DNA from 4 places in the Nocardioides cavernae genome. Region 4 is predicted to be linked to each of the others. Evidence: predicted binding sites of a transcription regulator. Region 4 holds the regulator's gene; each other region holds the start of a gene.

Region 1 (4,350 bases), 2.2 Mb from region 4:
CGGCGCCGACGACCTGGAAGCGTGCGGTGGGTCCGGCCCCGCCCGACCACCAGCCCTCATCGGTGGGCCACGGCCCCGCCCACGCCGTCACCGGCTGCCAGGGCAGCTCGCCAGCCTGCCCGGCGACCCGGAAGTGCCTCGGCTCGCCGCTCACCACGCCGCGGTCGGTGACGCACACCGTGCGGCCGCCGTCGTCGACCACCTCGGCGGCCCGGGGAGGGGCGAACACCCGGACCGGTGCCGGCCCGGGCACCCGCCCGGGCCACGGCCGGTCGACCGGGCGCAGGTCGACCGCCCGCTCGCCCCACGGCACCAGCGCCTGCCGCGCCGACGGGCTGCGGCCGCCCTGCAGCACCGGGCGGCGTACGGCGTCGAAGCCGACCATGCCCTGCACCCGAGCCACCCCGCGCTCGACGAGGTCGTCGGAGGCCGACCCCCAGAGTGCCTCGCCGTGCGCGGCCGCCGGCTCGACGAGCTCGGGCACGAAGCGCACCCGGTCGATCGGCGCGTGCACGACGCCCGCGTCCTTGCGGCCGCGCAGGGAGCCGCCGGCCCCGCTCGTGGACCCGGCCGACTGCAGCTGCCAGTGGACGCGGTCGACGAGGTCGCGCGCGCTGAAGTGTCGTGGATGCAGCCACGAGCGAGACGAGCACACGACCCCGTCGGACTCGGCCTCGACTCGCACGCCGGTCGCGACGAGCTGGTGGTGGGCGAGCTGGGTCACGAACCGCTCGGCGGTGGTGCGGACGCTGAACGTGATCGCCTCGACGGAGTCGAGCGGCGGCTCGAACGGCACCTCCGCGTCGAGCTCGGGCGGCGGGGTGCGCGCTGCGAACAGCGTCGGGTCCTCGCCGCGCGCCCTTCTCCGGACCGTGGCGCCGTAGGCACCGAGCCGGTGCTCGACCGCGTCGCCCGGCAGGTCGGCGAGGTCGCCCAGGGTGCGCAGGCCCAGCCGCTGCAGGAGCCCCACGAGCTCGCGACCGCGGGCGCCGTCGTCCTGCAGCACGTGGACGGGCAGTCCGCGCAGGAACGACGGCGACCCACCGGGAGGGACGACCGTCCACGACTGCACGTCCGCCACCCGGGCGGCCTGCTCGGCGGTGAAGAGGTCGTCGGCGATGCCGACCCGCACGTCCCACACTCCCGTCTCGACCAGCGCCTGGCAGGCGGTCGCCGCTGCCGCGGTCTCGCTGCCGTACCAGCTGCCCGGGGCCCGGACGGCGAGCAGCCCGGGACGCAGGGCGGCCACCCCGGGGCGCAGGTCCTCGACCACCGCGAGGACCGGCTCGAAGGCCCGGGCGTCGCGGTCGGGGTTGGTCGGCAGCAGCAACAGCTCGGGACACCGCGCCTGCGCGTCGCGGCGGCGCTGCCCCCGGCGTACGCCCTCGGTGCGGGCGGGACCGTTGCAGACCTCCACGACGTTGGCCGACAGCACCGCGGCGGGGGAGCGGAGCGACCGGTCGGCCTCCTCGAGGGCCGCGACCACGGACCAGTCGGGGCACCACACGACCATGACCCTCATCGCCGGACCTTCATCGTCGGACCCTCGTCATGCCCGTCGGATCTCCCGGACCTCGCCGGCCTGCCGGTCGGAGCCCGGGTCGGCCCGGTGGACGCCCGGCCAGGTCAGGTCGGCGCGTTGGGGTGGCCGCGCGCCGCGGTGCACCGCGACGCGGGCGCGCCGTTCCCGCAGCTCACCGGCTCCGGACGTCGGGCCGGTCCAGACGGACTCCTCGACGCTCAACCGGGCCGACACGCGCGGCCACTGGCCGTGGACGACCAGCACCGCGGACCTCGTGCGCAGCCGGGAGTCCAGGATCCCCGCGGTGCGCTCGTCGACGGTGGCCGGCGGACGCAGCACCACCACCCGCAGCACGTCGACGAGGGCTGCGGTGACCTCGAGCCAGTGCTCGCCGGGGTCGGGCACCAGCACCGTGCGGGACAGCTCGATGCCGAGCTCCGCTGCGGCCTCGGCACCGAAGTCGGCGCACCCGGCGAAGCCGACCCACTCCCCGGCCTGCGAGGCCCCGGCGGCGAGGGCGAGCGCCAGCGACGCCGAGTCGACGGCGTAGGTCGACCCCGCGTGCAGCGGGACCAGGTCGGCCAGCCCCGGCAGGGTCGCCACCGGCTCTCCGGCAGGCCTGCGCTCCATCGCGGCGACCCGCTCGCGCAGCTGCTCGACCACGGACCTGCCCGGGTCGAGCGCGGCGACGGAGCGGGCGGAGGACATGGTTCCATGATCGAACACGTGTTCGAACGAGTCAAGCGAGGGGTCCACTCCTGCCGCCCTGCGGGTGGGCCATCAGACCACGGCCGCCAGGTCGTGGCGAGACGCGGTGCGCTGCGCGGCCCGGAACGGGTCGGGTCTGCTTATGCTGACCGGACTGTCGACGGAAGGGTTGGCGTCGTGTCGATGATCTCGAGGCTCGTGGGGAGCCTGTGCCTGGTGCTGGTGGTCTCGTGGGGCCTGGTGGCTCCCGGGCAGGCGAGCGACGTCGCGTCGTCCGCCGGCCAGCCGGTGGCGGCGAAGCCGAAGCCGAAGAATTGGGAGGCCTTCAGCGGCCCCTTCTTCAACGACCCTCATCTCGCCAAGGGTCACTTCGAGATCGAGCGGCGGGTGATCCAGACCATCAAGAACACGCCCAAGGGCTCGTCGATCAGGATCGCGATCTACTCCTTCGACCGCCTGCCGGTCGCCCACGCGCTGGTGGCGGCCCACCGTCGCGGCGTACAGGTGCAGATGCTCCTCAACGACCACTGGGAGACGCCCGCCATGAAGGTGGTGCGCGCCGAGATCGGCAAGAACCGCAACAAGAACAGCTTCATCTACAAGTGCAAGCAGAGCTGCCGAGGGGCGGCCAACGAGTTCAACAACCTGCACACGAAGTTCTACCTGTTCAGCCAGGCCGGGAAGTCCGAGGACGTCCTGGCGGTGGGCTCGGCCAACATGACGCGCAACGCCGCCATCCACCAGTGGAACGACCTCTACTTCACCGACGGCGACCACGAGATGTTCCGCCATTTCGTGGCGCTCTTCAAGGATATGTCCAAGGACTACGACACCCGTCAGGAGCCGTGGTACTTCTGTGGCGTCCCGACCGGTCCGGCGTGCGACGACTCGGTCGACAAGCACACGGCCGTCGCGTTCCCGCGGGTCTCGCGGCCGAAGGACGACCTGGTGGTCCAGATGCTCGACCGCATCCAGTGCCTGACGCCCGACCCGGTGACCGGCAAGGTCAAGCGCACCCGCCTGGCCCTGTCGATGCACACGATGCGCGGCAACCGCGGCAACTACCTGGCCGAGGCGATCCGCCAGAAGTGGGTCCAGGGGTGCGACGTGCGGGTCAGCTTCGGCCTCATCGGCTACCACACGAAGGGCGTCATCGCCGCCCCCACCAAGCGTGGCCGGATCCCGCTCCGCTCGACGGGGATGGACTACAACACCGACGACAACTTCGACCTGAACAACGACGGCATCGACGACCTGATCCTCGACTACTACAGCCACCAGAAGTACTTCATCGTCCAGGGCACCTACAACGGCGTCCCCGACACCTCGATGGTGCTGACCGGATCGGTGAACTGGTCGAGCCTGAGCACCGCCAACGACGAGGTGTGGTTCACCGTGAAGGGCGCGGTGGTCGCGAACAAGTACCTCAAGAACTTCGACTACCAGTGGAACAACACCCGCAACACCCGCAACGCCTACACGACGACGTACGCCAACTTCCGGGTCCGCCGCGAGGTGCGTCAGCCCGACGGCACCATGCGCACCGTCTGGAAGACCGTCCGTCGCCCGGTCACCACCCTGGATCCCGCCCACTACCTCCCGGGTCCCTACTGGGAAGCCGACTGACGGTCGACGTCACGCCCGCTCGCGCGGGTGCGTCGCGGAAGAGGCGCGTCCGTGCTCGACGACGATCACGGCGAGCGCCACGACGACGCCGAGCAGGGTCTCGACACCGCGGTCGAGGAGGAGTCCGACAGCGTCCTGCGACGACCCGAGCTGGCCCATGAGCAGCGCCATCGGGGTGATGAAGAGCATCGCGATCCCGTAGTTGCGGCCCACGACGAGCTCGGTGACGACCTGCAGGACCACGACCACCAGCACGAGCGACACCGGGTCGAGCCCGAGCAGCAGCAGCGGCGCGGCGGTGAGCAGGCCGAGCACCGTGCCGACGATGCGGTGGGCGGCCCGTACGGCCTGGTGGTCGCGGCCGCTGACGCTCAGGGGAGCGACCGCAGCGACCATCGCCCACCACGGATGGCCGATCCCTGCTGCGGTGGCCGCTCCACCCGCGAGGACCGTGACGAGGAGGTAGCGCAGCGGGTCGACGTACCCCGGTACCC
Region 2 (4,350 bases), 1.1 Mb from region 4:
GGTTGGGGCGCGGCACCACCTCGAGCCACGGCGCGAGCACCGCCGGGCCGAGGTCGTCGCGGCGCCGGGTGGCGACCGCGCCGAGCTCCGAGGACGGCCCGAGCAGCACGAGCACGTCACCGCCCGCGAGGTGGGGAGCCAGCAGCTCGAGCGTCGCGACGGGTCGCCCGCGCTCGCCGGACAGGTGGACCGAGGACACCATCCGGCACAGGGCCGCCCACCCGGCCCCGCCCATGGCGAGGAACGTGACTCGGTTGCCTCCCCCCTGCTGCGGGGAGGGGCCACGTGACACGCCACCGCGCGCCGGCGTACGGCGTCGGGGCGGGCGCCCACCTCCCCCGACCGCCGCGCCTCCGGTCGCCGGGTCGGTGGTCGGACTGAGGGCGAGGTCGACCCCGAGCACCGGACGGATGCCGGCCCGGCGGGCGGCGCCCACGAACTTCACCGCGCCGTAGGTGCCGTCACGATCGGTGAGGGCAAGGGTGTCCATGCCGTGCTCGACAGCCCTCTGGACGAGCACGTGGGGGTGGGACGCGCCGTATCGCAGGGAGAACCCGGAGGCGACGTGGAGGTGGACGAACGGGTCTGACGACACCTCGCCCCGCCCTCAGGCGACGCTGGCGTGCGGGACCAGGCCGAGCGCCTGCTCGACCACGGCGAGGAACCGGTCCGCGTCGCGCACCAGGTCGTCGGCCTCCCGCTCGGTCACGGCCCGGGTCGACCCGGCCTCGGCGGCGGCGCGCTTGCCGGCACCGGCAGCGAAGAAGCTCGCCCACTCGGTCAGCTCGGGAGCCACCTCGGCGAGCAGGACCCATGCGTTCTTCTGCCGGCGGCCCCGCGGAGCCGGGCGGGCCCGGGCCGCGAGCAGGGCGGCCGCGGCACAGAGTGCCGCGACGTGGGCGCAGGCGTAGCGGGTCGGCACGTCGCGCGCCGTGATGGAGTCGCGGAGCGACGTCGCGGACCGCTCGAGGTAGGAGTGCGTGGTGGCCGGAAGCATGTGGGGCCCGACGTAGGGGCCGGGACTGGTCGTCGAAGTCATGGCGTGCCCTCAGTCCAGGCACCCGACGAGCTGCCAGCGCCCGTCGGTCCAGTCGAAGGAGAGGTCGAAGACGCCGTAGGACGGCTGGTCGCCGACCTGCTGCCGTCCGCCCTGGATCCCGCGGCCGGCCTCCACCCGCCACAGCTCGCGCTCGGCGACGAGGTCGGTGATCGTCCTCGACTGCGCGCCGTCGGACCCGCCGTCGGCCCCGCCCTGCCACCACGGACCGGTCTCCACCCAGTGCGCGACGACCGCGCGCACCTTCCACAACCTGCCCCGCCACAGGAACTGGTCGGGGTCCTCCGCCTCGCCTCGTCGCACCTCGACGGGGTCGTCGTACTGCCTCATCGCGCCTCCTCGCATCCGTCGACCCCGGGCCGACCCGGGGGACGGTGGGGGTCGAGGTCACCGCCACCCGGGTCGCATCGAACACATGTTCGAACAACGAGAACGGTACTACTCCCCACCGACAGCCCGTCAAGGGCCGACGCGACTCCGGGACGAATCCCGGGGACGGATCCCGAGGACGGAGGGAGTGGACTGCGCGGAGGACGCGCGGGAGGACGTCAGACCCGACGCAGGTAGGCGGTCGTCTCGCGCTGCCAGAGGAAGAACGAGAGCACCAGGCCCTCGACGATCACCAGGGCCGACAGCACCACGAAGATGACCGGGAGGTGGCTGTCGAGGCAGACCACGCCGACCAGGACTCCGACGCCGGCGGTGGCGGTGAGCACCGGACGGGTCCAGCCGTAGCCGCCGACGAAGAAGGAGCCGAGCACCAGCACCAGCAGGGCGAAGCCGACGAACGCGACGACCGATAGGGCGACGAACCCGGGCACGATGGGGCTGTCCCGCAGCAGCTCGATGCCGCCCTGGGCAAGGAGCTCCTGCGCCGACGGGTTGCCCTTGGCCCAGCCGAGGATGACGTCGTCGCGCATCAGCCAGATCAGCAGCGTGATCACGCCGGACGTGGCCACGATCAGTCCGAGCACTCGCATGCTGTTGACCACGGATCCCGGCAGGTCGCGCGCCATCTTGAAGTCCCCCTGAGGATCGTCGTCGTTCGTCGCTAGGCTCGCATCATGTCGACCGAGCACGCATCGATCACCTCATTTCGAGGGGACCTCACCCGGCGCGGCGGCACCGGTGACGTGGTCATCCTGCCCGACAGCGCCCACACAGCGGCACTCGCCGCGGCGGCGCTGGGGTGCGAGGTCGGCGCCATCGCCAACAGCCTGCTCTTCGACGGTGACGGCGAGCCCATCCTCGTCCTCACCTCCGGTGCCCACCGCGTCGACACGGCGGTGGTCGCCGAACGCATCGGCGTGACCCGCCTCAAGCGTGCCGACCCCGACTTCGTGCGCCGACACACCGGTCAGGTGATCGGCGGCGTCTCCCCCATCGACCACCCGGCACCGGTCCGCACCTGGATCGACCCGTGGCTCCGTCGGCACGACGTCGTGTGGGCGGCGGCCGGCCACCCGGCCGCGGTCTTCTCGACGTCGTACGACGAGCTGGTGGCGATGACCGGCGCGGTCGAGGTCGAGGTGGACTGATGGGGACCTGCTGATGGACGCCCTGGCCCTCACCTTCTCCAGCGGGTGGGCGAGCGGCATCAACGCCTACCTCGTCGTGCTGGTGCTGGGCATCGCCGACCGTGTCGGCTCCTACGCCGACATCCCCGACGTCCTGGGCCGGTGGGACGTGCTGGCCGTGGCCGGCTTCATGTTCGCGATGGAGTTCGTCGCCGACAAGATCCCCTACATCGACTCGACCTGGGACGCCATCTCCACCGCGATCCGGCCGACCGTCGGCGCGGTCATCGGCGTGCTGCTCGCCGGCGACGCGGCCTCGCTGGACCAGGCCGTGCTCGGCGTCGTCGGCGGCGGCACCGCGCTGCTGAGCCACCTGGCGAAGGCCGGCGGCCGGCTGGCCATCAACTCGTCCCCCGAGCCGGTGACCAACATCGGGGCCAGCCTCACCGAGGACGCCGCCGTGCTCGGGGTGGTGTGGTTCTCGCTCGAGCACCCGCAGGCCGCCGCGGCGATCGCCGGCGTCCTGCTCCTGACCGGCCTGGGCCTGCTGCTGGTCCTCACCCGGCTGGTGCGACGCGGCTGGCGGCGCTGGAAGAACAAGGAGCCCGTCGACCGGGCGACCTAGCGGACGCCTAGGGTTCCCCCGTGGCACGTGTGGTGGTGGTCGGAGGCGGCTTCAGCGGCATGGCAGCCGCGGCCCGGCTGGCCAGGATGGGCCACGAGGTCACGCTCCTCGAGCGCTCCGAGCACCTCGGCGGTGCGCTCACCACGGTCGAGCACGACGACTTCGCGTGGGACGCCGGGCCGACCACGACGCTCCTGCCGGCGGTCGTGCGCGACCTGTTCAGGAAGTCGGGCCGCCCGCTCGAGCGCGAGCTCGACCTCCAGCCGCTCGACCTGGTCCGCGAGCACCGCTTCGCCGACGGCTCGTCGGTGCGGCTGCCCGGCGGCTCACGAGCCGCCCAGCTCGACGCGTTCGAGTCCCTCGGCTCGGGCCTCGGCCGGCAGTGGGTCGACCACGTGGCGTCGTACGGCGAGCCGTGGGAGCTGCTGCGCAAGGAGTGGTACGAGCGGCCCTTCGACCCCGACGTCGCGCCGCGCGAGCTCATGGCGATGCTGGACCGGCGCGAGTCGCTGCACAAGCGGCTGCGTCGGACACTCGACGACGAGCGGCTGCGACTGGTCGCCGGCCACCGGCTCGTCATGGACGGCCACGACCTGCGCAGGGCGCCGGTGCTCGCCGGCGTCGACGTCTACCTCGAGCAGCGCTTCGGGTCGTGGACCGTCCCCGGCGGGCTCGCCGCCCTCGGCGTGGCGATGGCGGACCGCCTCGCGCTGCGCGGCGTCGCCGTGCAGACCGGCACGCAGGCGATCGACCTCGTCGTGCGCGACGGCCGGGTCGCGGCGGTCCGGACCGCGGGCGGCGAGGTCGACGCCGACCACGTGGTCGTCGCGATCGACCCGCGACGGCTGCCGGCTCTCGCGTCGTACGTCCGACGCACGATGCCTGCCTTCCCGCCGGTCGTGTGCCACGTGGGGCTCGAGGGCGAGGTGCCCGACCTGCCCCACGAGGTGGTGCTCCACGGCAACCCGCTGCTGGTGGTGCGCACGGGTGGCCGGGCGCCGGACGGTGCCGCTGCGTGGACGGTGCTGGCACGAGGCCTGGTCGCGGAGGACGTCCTGACGGCGCTGGCGCGCCACCGGCTCGACGTCCGCGGACAGGTCGTCGCCCGCGTCGACCGCACGCCGCGCGACCTCGTCGAGGCATGGGGCGGC
Region 3 (4,350 bases), 650 kb from region 4:
CGCCACTGATGCGCAGCCGTGTGACTCTGGCAAATGGTCCGTCAGCGAATATCGGGGCGGCCGCGTTGTGGAAAAATATTGAAGCGTCGGCCATGAGTGAGACGGCTCTTCGGAGCGGGCCAGGTGAGGCCGGCGTTGCGTAAGTCAGGAACGTCTTCAAGCGAACCTTCAAAGGAGCTTCAGTCGGTTGAGCCGCGCAACCCGCGCCTCGAACTTGTGGGATCCGCGGCTCCGACGCACCCCGCGTCAGACCCGCATCTCAGCGGGGTGCGCTCGTCAGGGTTGCGGGTGGCTCATGGACTCCCATGCCGGACGGCACCGGCATGCGCGGCGGTTCGCAGCGCCTCTGAGACGCGCCCATTCTGGGCGCTTTGAACCACCTGCCCCGCGTCGGCTTACGTCCGCCTGGCGAAGGTGACCTTGTTGTCGGCGTGGATGGTCATCGCGTAGCGGGAGTCGTGGGCGAGACGGTGGTGGCGGGGGCAGAGGAGCCGGCCGTTGGTCAGGTCAGTGAGGCCGAGGCGGGACCAGGGGTCGTCGTGGTGGGCGTGGCAACCGGACGCCGAGGTCTCGCAGCCCTTCGCGGTGCACCCGCCGTCGCGGAGGCCCAGAGCGATGCGCTGGGCCTTGGTGAAGAGCCGCGCAGTGCGTCCGAGATCGAGCGTTTGCGACGAAGTGCCGAGCACGGCGGGGATGATCCCGGCCTCGCACGCCAGCCGGCGCGCCTGGCCGGCGGACATCCGTGAGCCGTCGTCGAGCACTGCCGTGGCGTGCTCGGTCAGCAGCTGCTCCAATGTCATGGTCACCACGACCGTGGCGTTGACCCCGGCGGTCTGCGGGGTGGCGGCGATCGGGTAGCGCTCGACGTACTCCACGAACGCGTCGCCGAGCCGCCTGCGCAGGGGCTTCCAGTCGCCCGACTCGTCGCGCAGGCCGGCTTCGGTGTGGCGGGCCGGGTTGGCCAGCGCCAGTAGGTGCCGCTTGAGCATCGCGCCCACGTGGGAGGGCACCGTGAAGCGACCGTGGCAACGCCCCTTCCCGTCGTCGACCATCGTGAGCTCGACGCCGGCAGCAGACCGGGCCTCCTCCGCGGCCAGCACGGACTCCTCCTGGCACTCCCCCACCTCGGGGGCTACGACGTCCAGGATGCGCTTGCCGATCTGTCGCAGGTCGCGGGCGTCGTGCTGTCCGGCGAGCTGCAGCATCGTCGTCTCTGCGAGCCCACGCGTCTCTGCGTCGATGTGTGACGGGAGGGCGTCGACCGCCTCCCCGATGACCCGTGCCTGCTCCGTGCGCAGCTCACCCGACGTGAGCGCGGTGGCGACCGCCGGGTGCTGCTCGAGAGTCCGGCCGAGCGCCAGGTCGCGTCGCGCCTCGCGCTGGGTCGCCCGCGTCTGCATCGCCAGCCACGCCGCGGCGTCGCGGAGCCCGTGCTGCTCACCCAGGTCGTCCGACGCGGAGAGCACCCGCGCACTCAGCGCGTCGAGCTGCGAACGGGCCTCGGCCAGCGCCACCAGCGCCGACTCCTTCTCCGTCACTGCCATGAACGTGGGCTCGATCGAGGCGACACTCTTGAGCGCGGCCTGGAGGTCAGCGGCACACCCGATGATGGGATGCACTGGGGCCACCTCCTCGCACGCGCTCACTGGACACCGCCCGGGTCCGGGGCGGAGCGGTGAGGCATGACTGGTGGCACCGTTGCCAGGTCGTCACCCGAGAGCCGCACGGCATCCCGTCAGCACCAAGACGGGTTCTATGGGCGACTGTCCTGGTCCCGGGATCCCCGTCACCTCAGACTGGGGATCCGTTCCGGACCAGCGTGCTAGCACGATCGTACACCTGTTCGAATACGACCGCAAGGGTCCAGGCTCAACTCAGCCCCACGTCCTGATCCGTCGCCGACGGCTCGGGATCCGGCAGCCGCATCATCCGGAACGAGACGACGACGCCGACGAGAGCGGCGAGAAGCGCGACGAGGAGTGCGACCTGGAGTGCGAGGTCCCGGGCGTCGTCGTTGATGGCGAGGACCTCGTCCTGGATGTCCTCGGGCTGGCCGGCGAGGAGCTCCTCGAGCTGCGCGTCGCTCATCACCTGCGCGTCGTCCTCGAGCACCGTGGCGACCCGCTCCTGGTCTTCCGGCGGCAGGACAGTGCTCGACTCCGCCATGTTCGTGAAGGAGGTCGACAGGGTGGCGAGCATGATCGCGCCGGCGAAGGCGAGACCGAACGACAGGCCGAACGACCCGGTCGCCGACGTCACGCCCGCGGCCTCGCCGACCCGTTCCTCCGAGAGCGGGGCGAGGGCGTAGTTGTTGAGCTGTGAGGCCAGGAGGCCCAGGCCGGCACCCGCGAGCATGAGCGGGACCGCCAGGTGCCAGCCGGAGTCCGCCCGCGGCACCAGGAGGATGAGGCCGGCGATCGCCGCAGCGAGCAGCATGAAGCCCGCTCGGATGGTGCTGCTCGCCCGCCGCCGCCCCGCCTGCTTCCCGGCGAGCAGCGCGACGCCGAACATCGTGAGCGACAGCGGCGCGAGCGTGATGCCCGCCTGCAGCGCGTTGTAGCCCCAGACCAGCTGCAGGAAGATCGGCAACGCGATGAGCAGCCCGCCCAGTGCGACCTGCTGCAGGAAGATCTGGGTCACGCCGGTGCTGAACAGCTTGGACGAGAAGAGGCCGGGATCGAGCAGCGCCGGCCGGCCGGACCGCTTGCGTCGGCGCAGCCACCACACGAGGCCGGCCATCGCCACGACGCCGATCGCGAGGAGCAGCAGGACGTACTCGCCGCCCTCCTGCCACGCGAGGACGCCGATCACGAGGCCGCCCATGCCGACCACCGAGAGGGCCGCACCGGGGAGGTCGACCGACCGGTCCCCGGTGTACGGCACGTCCCGGATGCCGCGGCTCCCCAGGAGCACGGCCCCGATGATGAGCGCCTCCAGCAGGAACCCGACGCGCCAGGACAGGACCGTCGTGACGAAGCCTCCGAGCAGGGGACCGATCGCGGCGGCGATCGCCCCCGACGCACCGACCAGGGCGAACACCTTGGCGCGGGTCTTCCCCTCGAAGTTCCCGTGGATCAACGACTGCATCGCCGGGAGGTAGAGGGAGGCGCCGAGTCCGCCGAGGATCGCCCAGAAGACGATGATCGCCGCCAGGCCCTGCGCGAAGACCATCGCGATCGCCCCGACGGCGTAGAACACCATGCCGAGGACGAACGCGCGCTTCCGCCCGAACAGGTCACCGACCTTGCTGCTGATGAGGATGAACGCGGCGGACACGAGCGCCTCGATCGCCACGGCTGACTGGACGCCGCTCACGGTCGTGTCGAGGTCCTCCACGACGGCCGAGATCGACACGTTCATGAACGACGTGTCGATGACGAAGACGAACATCGCCGCCGCCAGCAGGATGCCCTGTCGGGGCGTGCCGCCAGCGTCTTCTGCAGGAGCCATGGGATCACCACGCCGTCGGTGCCGTGGCGACGTCCGAGCATCGCCGAGGAGATCAGTCGCACCCATCGTGGAGCGGGCACGCGCTCCCCGGCATCACCCGCAGCGAAGGACCGCCGGCTACGCGCTCGTCGGCGTGCTCCCCGTCCGCACGCTGCGTGATCGCTCCGAGGGCACACCTGTCATCGGGCGTGGCGGCGGGATCGGGCCACGATCGTCGCCCCTGCCGCGATCAGGCTCAGTGCGAGGAGGAGCAGCCCGAGGGGCGGCCCTCCGGTGTCGGGCAGGGTCCCGTCGCCTCCGGTGGCGCTGTCGTCCGCCTCGCTGGTCCCGCCGTCGTCCTGTCCGCCCGGAGCTCCGGGGTCCGGCTCCGCCACACCGGTGCCGTCCCCTCCGTCGTCCCCTCCGTCGTCCGAGGGTGGCGGCGGGTCGGACGGTGGCGGGCCCGGCGAGGAGGACGGCGAGGAGGACGGCGAGGAGGACGGCGACGGCGACGACGACGGATCGACCCTGAGCAGCGTCACCTCGACGGTGTCCTCGTTGTCGGCAGGCACCTCGTCCAGTCCACCGGAGCCGCTGTAGCCCGTGTTGCGCACCGACGTGAGCGTCGGGTCGGTGGCCAGGGTGAGCCTCGCCGTCACCGACTCACCGGACCGGAGCGGGGCGAGGACGCACGACGCTGCGGGCACTGCCTCGACCTCGTCGAGCCGGCACTCGCCGCCGGGGGCCGTGAAGGAGATGAAGCTCGTGCCGGGCGGCAGCGCGTCGGAGATGCTCGGGCTCGGGGCGATCGTGGGTCCCCGGTTGGTGACCGTGAACTCGAACACCACCGGCTCGCCGGCGATCGCCGGTGAGGTGACGACTCGCTTGTCCAGCACGACGTCGGCCAGCGCGACGGCCTCG
Region 4 (4,350 bases):
CGGAGACGACTGGGACGCGGAGCTTCTGGCCGGCCGCGAGGCCGGCGGACTCGAGGGCGTTGAGCCGCTCGATCTCGCTCATCATGGAGCGGACGTCGCCGTCGGTGGCGATCTCGCTGGCGATCCCCCACAGCGTGTCGCCGGGCGCGACCTGGACGATCTCGGTGGGGGCCGGCTGGCCGGCCTCGCCGGTGCCGACCGCGCCACCGGCGAGCATGAACGCCACGCCGAGGACGAGGAACAGCGACGTCAGGAAGACCGCCAGGCGGCCGCGACGGGTCAGACGGACCGTCGAGCGGGCACGCGGGATGGCGGTGAAAGCGGGGGCAAGGCTGAGGGTGCTCATGGTGGCCTCCTGGGGAAGTTCAGCCGGTCGTGTTCTGTCGAGCGAATGTCTAGTCGGACCCACCGACAGTGGCCTTGGCCACCGGGTGTCGATCAGATGTTCGATCGAACGTGTGTACGACGTTAGAGCACGTGTTCGAACAACTCAAGCACCTTGTCGAACAAATGTTCGGCGTGTTCGAACGGACCGTCAGCGGCGCTTCATGGCCCGTCGCCCCTGGGCAGCGAAGAGCCCGGCCGCGTGCTGCATCAACCCGGGCGCGAGCGCCGAGCCGCGGACGACTCCCCCGCGCCAGCCCGGCACCGCCCGTACGACGCGCCGAGATCCGACCAGTGCGACAGCCGCGGCCGCGACGTCGGACACGTCAAGGATCGGGCCGCCGGAGTACACCAGCTGCGAGCCGAGGCCGGACGGGTCCTGGGCGGCGAGCATCGCGGTGTCGACCCCGTCGGGGCACAGGGCGTGGACCCGCACGCGACGCGGGGTCTCGGCGTTGACGGAGGTGGAGAGCGAGACGACCGCGGCCTTCGTGGCGGCGTACATGCTGTAGCCCGGCACGGGCCCGAGGCCCGCGAGCGAGGCGATGTTGACGACGTCCCCGCCGGCTGCGCCGAACGCCGCGAGCGCCGCGCGGGTGCCCCACGTCGTACCCAGCAGGTTGACCTCGACCAGCCGGCGCACCTGCTCCTCCGAGAGGTCGGCGAGAGCTCCGTCGTCACCGACACCGGCGTTGTTGAACCACGCGCTCAGCTCGCCGTGCCGCACAGCCTCCTCGACGACAAGACGGTGAGACGAGGGATCGCGTACGTCCTGGGCGAGGCCGGCGACCGCGCCGATCTCCGCCGCCGTCGCGGCGGCCGCCCGGCCGTCGAGGTCACCAATGACGACGCGGTGCCCGCGGGCGACCATCAGCTCGGCGATCCCGCGCCCGATCCCACGGGCCCCACCCGTCACGACACAAGAGGAAGGAGAGTTGGTCGACATGCCCGGACACTAGCGACACGCGGCTTCGAACAGGTGTTTGATCCTGTGGCGTCCCGAGGTCTACGGTGGGCGCACCAGATCCTCCCTGTCCAGCCGCGGACGGAGGGGTCGACGCAAGTGGAGGACGCATGGCCAAGCAGGACGACAAGAACGTCATCGAGATGCCCGACGGCCCCCCGGACGCCACCGGCCTGACCCCGCGCCAGCAGCGGGTGCTCGCCACGATCAAGGACTCGATCGAGACCAAGGGCTACCCGCCCTCGATGCGTGAGATCGGCCAGGCCGTCGGCCTCACCTCGTCGTCCAGCGTCGCCCACCAGCTCCGCGTGCTCGAGGGCAAGGGCTTCCTCAAGCGCGACCCCAACCGCCCCCGCGCCCTCGAGGTGTTCCTGCCCGAGGTGATGGCTGCGCGGCGCAGCATGTCGAGCAACGACGAGACGTCCTACGACGAGACCGGCATCGGCGACGCCAACCCCGTCGCCACCAACGTCCCGGTCGTCGGCCGCATCGCCGCCGGTGGCCCGATCCTCGCCGAGGAGCAGGTCACCGACGTGTTCCCGCTGCCCAAGCAGCTCGTCGGCGAGGGCACCCTCTTCCTCCTCGAGGTCTCCGGTGACTCGATGGTCGACGCGGCGATCTGCAACGGCGACTACGTCGTCATCCGCCAGGAGCAGACCGCCGAGAACGGCCAGATCGTCGCGGCGATGATCGAGGGCGAGGCGACCGTCAAGACGTTCCAGCGCAAGGACGGCCACGTGTGGCTGCTCCCCCACAACGACGCCTACGACCCGATCCCGGGCGACAACGCCACGATCCTCGGCGTCGTGACGGCGGTGCTCCGCAGCCTCTGACGAGCAGCGAGAGGCGCGCCGACCAGCCAGGGTGCACGATGGCGGCATGAGCAACGTCGAGCAGTCCTATGACTACGTCATCGTCGGTGCGGGGGTAGCTGCGGCAAGCGCCGTGAAGGGCATCCGTTCGCAGGACGGGGCCGGCCGCATCGCCGTCCTCGGCTCCGAGCCCGACAAGCCGGTCTACCGGCCCGTCCTGACCAAGGACCTCTGGCTCAAGGACGACGAGACCCTCGAGGGTTCCTCGCTCGCTGGCGACCTCGACGACGACGCCGCCGTCGACCTGGTCACCGACACCACGGTGACCGAGATCGACCCCGGCGCGCACGTCGTACGCCTCGCCGACGGCAGCAGCGTCGGCTACGGCAAGCTGCTGCTCGCCACCGGCGCCGAGCCCCGCGTGCTCGCCGTCGACCCCGGACCGCGGGTCATCTACTACCGCACCGCCGCCGACTACCAGCGGCTGCGCGCCGTCGCCACCGAGGGCAGCCACGTCGCGGTCATCGGCGGTGGCTACATCGGCTCGGAGATCACCTCCGCCCTCGTGCAGAACGGCGTGCAGGTCACCCTCGTGCTCGACCTCGAGGACGTGCAGGAGCAGATGTTCCCCCGCGCCCTCGCCGCCACCCTCACCAAGGCGTTCGCCGACCGCGGCGTGACCGTCGTGCACGGCTCGGTGGAGGGCGGCCAGGAGGACGACGGCGGCGTACGGATCCGCCTCGGCGACGGCACCTCCATCACCGCCGACGCAGCCGTGATCGGCGTCGGCGTCCTCCCGCGCACGGGCCTCGCCGAGGCCGCCGGGCTCGAGGTCGACAACGGCGTCGTGGTGGACGAGCACCTGCGCACCAGCGACGCGGACGTGTACGCCGCGGGCGACGTCGCGTCGTACCCCGACGCCCTCCTCGGGCGCCGCCGCGTCGAGCACGTCGACCACGCCGAGAAGTCCGGCGAGCACGCCGGCAAGGTGATGGCCGGCGCCGACGAGGCCTACGGCTACACGCCCTTCTTCTGGTCCGACATCCTCGACTACGGCTACGAGGCCGTCGGCGAGACCAGCAGCCGGCTCGACATGGTGGAGGACTGGAAGGACGGCGAGATCGGCACCGGCGTCGTCTACTACCTGAAGTCGGGGCAGGTCCGCGGCGTGCTGCTGTGGAACGTCTGGGACAGCGTCGACAAGGCCCGCGCGCTCATCGAGGAGACCAGCGAGACCCCCATCCCCGACCCGGAGTCGCTGCGGGGGCGCATCCCGTTCGGGTGAGGGAGGGGCGCGGTCCGTGTAGCCTCGCGGCGATGTCTGCCGCCGGCCCCGACGCTCCGCCTCCGGAGCTCTTCCGCACCCGTCCGGGCAACCGGCGCCGGCTGACTCCTGACGCCCAGGCCGAGGTCGACCGGCTGGCCGCAGCAGGCGAGGCGTCCGCGTGGCTCAGCCCGCTGGCGTACAACCTCACGATCAGCCACAGCCATCGGTTCGTCTGGTACCGCGTGGCCAAGGTCGCGACGCGCACGATCCGCCACCACTGCGAAACGCACGGCATGAGCATGGACGTCGACCACGCGATGCGGGTGCGCTACCCGCTGGCGAGCTTCGCCGACTACTTCACCTTCGCCTTCGTGCGCGACCCGCTGGATCGCTTCGTCTCCGCGTGGCACGACAAGGTCATCGACAACAACTACTACGACTTCGACCCGGCCACCCACGAGCGGATGCAGGTGGTCGAGGAGTTCGCGCGCTGGACCGCAGCGCAGGACCTGTCCGCCGTTCCCGGCACCGACCAGCACCTCACCCTGCAGAGCCGGATGATCGACCTCAACCGGGTCGACTTCGTGGGTCGGCTGGAGACGTTCGACCGGGACTTCGCCGAGGTGTGCGAGCGCATCGGAGCACCCGCCGTGCCGTCGGCGCCGAAGAACCAGACCGCCCCCGGCGGCCGCGACCGGCAGGTCTCCGCCGAGCTCCGGGAGCTGGTGGCCACGATGTACCGACGCGACTACCAGGTCCTCGGCTACGAGCCGCCCGCCTGACTCCGTCCGTACGTCATGGGCACCGGTTGCTGCGACGACCGCATGCCATGACGTCGTCGGCGTACGTCATGGGGCGTGGCCGTCCGGACGACCCCGCACCATGACGTCCGGGCGCAGACGGACGGGGTCGAGACGCGCGCC

What was found. Region 4 encodes LexA, which represses DNA repair genes until DNA is damaged. Its sites were predicted from a motif close to TCGAACANNTGTTCGA; they were not measured.
Region 1: a site for LexA is predicted at 2,241-2,256, ahead of imuA' (DnaE2-dependent mutagenesis accessory factor ImuA'). Genes of this name have one in related genera too.
Region 2: a site for LexA is predicted at 1,465-1,480, ahead of JOD65_RS11570 (DUF6504 family protein). Genes of this name have one in related genera too.
Region 3: a site for LexA is predicted at 1,832-1,847, ahead of JOD65_RS03610 (HNH endonuclease signature motif containing protein). Genes of this name have one in related genera too.

Annotation. Positions count from the first base shown of each region.
Region 1 covers NZ_JAFBCA010000001.1:3,594,811-3,599,160, reverse strand. Annotated here, with positions in the region: gene JOD65_RS16825 (Y-family DNA polymerase) at 1-1,522, opposite strand, end outside; gene imuA' (DnaE2-dependent mutagenesis accessory factor ImuA') at 1,550-2,230, opposite strand; gene JOD65_RS16815 (phospholipase D-like domain-containing protein) at 2,414-3,856, shown strand; gene JOD65_RS16810 (FUSC family protein) at 3,866-4,350, opposite strand, start outside.
Region 2 covers NZ_JAFBCA010000001.1:2,470,628-2,474,977, reverse strand. Annotated here, with positions in the region: gene JOD65_RS11580 (DNA polymerase III subunit alpha) at 1-595, opposite strand, end outside; gene JOD65_RS11575 (SAV_6107 family HEPN domain-containing protein) at 608-1,039, opposite strand; gene JOD65_RS11570 (DUF6504 family protein) at 1,049-1,387, opposite strand; gene JOD65_RS11565 (hypothetical protein) at 1,606-2,073, opposite strand; gene JOD65_RS11560 (YbaK/EbsC family protein) at 2,122-2,595, shown strand; gene JOD65_RS11555 (DUF4126 domain-containing protein) at 2,609-3,199, shown strand; gene JOD65_RS11550 (phytoene desaturase family protein) at 3,220-4,350, shown strand, end outside.
Region 3 covers NZ_JAFBCA010000001.1:753,679-758,028, reverse strand. Annotated here, with positions in the region: gene JOD65_RS03610 (HNH endonuclease signature motif containing protein) at 396-1,619, opposite strand; gene JOD65_RS03605 (MFS transporter) at 1,870-3,450, opposite strand; gene JOD65_RS03600 (CLIPPER-2 domain-containing protein) at 3,630-4,350, opposite strand, start outside.
Region 4 covers NZ_JAFBCA010000001.1:1,403,121-1,407,470, reverse strand. Annotated here, with positions in the region: gene JOD65_RS06560 (LysM peptidoglycan-binding domain-containing protein) at 1-346, opposite strand, end outside; gene JOD65_RS06555 (SDR family NAD(P)-dependent oxidoreductase) at 536-1,330, opposite strand; gene lexA (transcriptional repressor LexA) at 1,459-2,181, shown strand; gene JOD65_RS06545 (NAD(P)/FAD-dependent oxidoreductase) at 2,228-3,445, shown strand; gene JOD65_RS06540 (sulfotransferase family 2 domain-containing protein) at 3,478-4,209, shown strand; gene JOD65_RS06535 (ATP-dependent DNA helicase) at 4,350-4,350, opposite strand, start outside.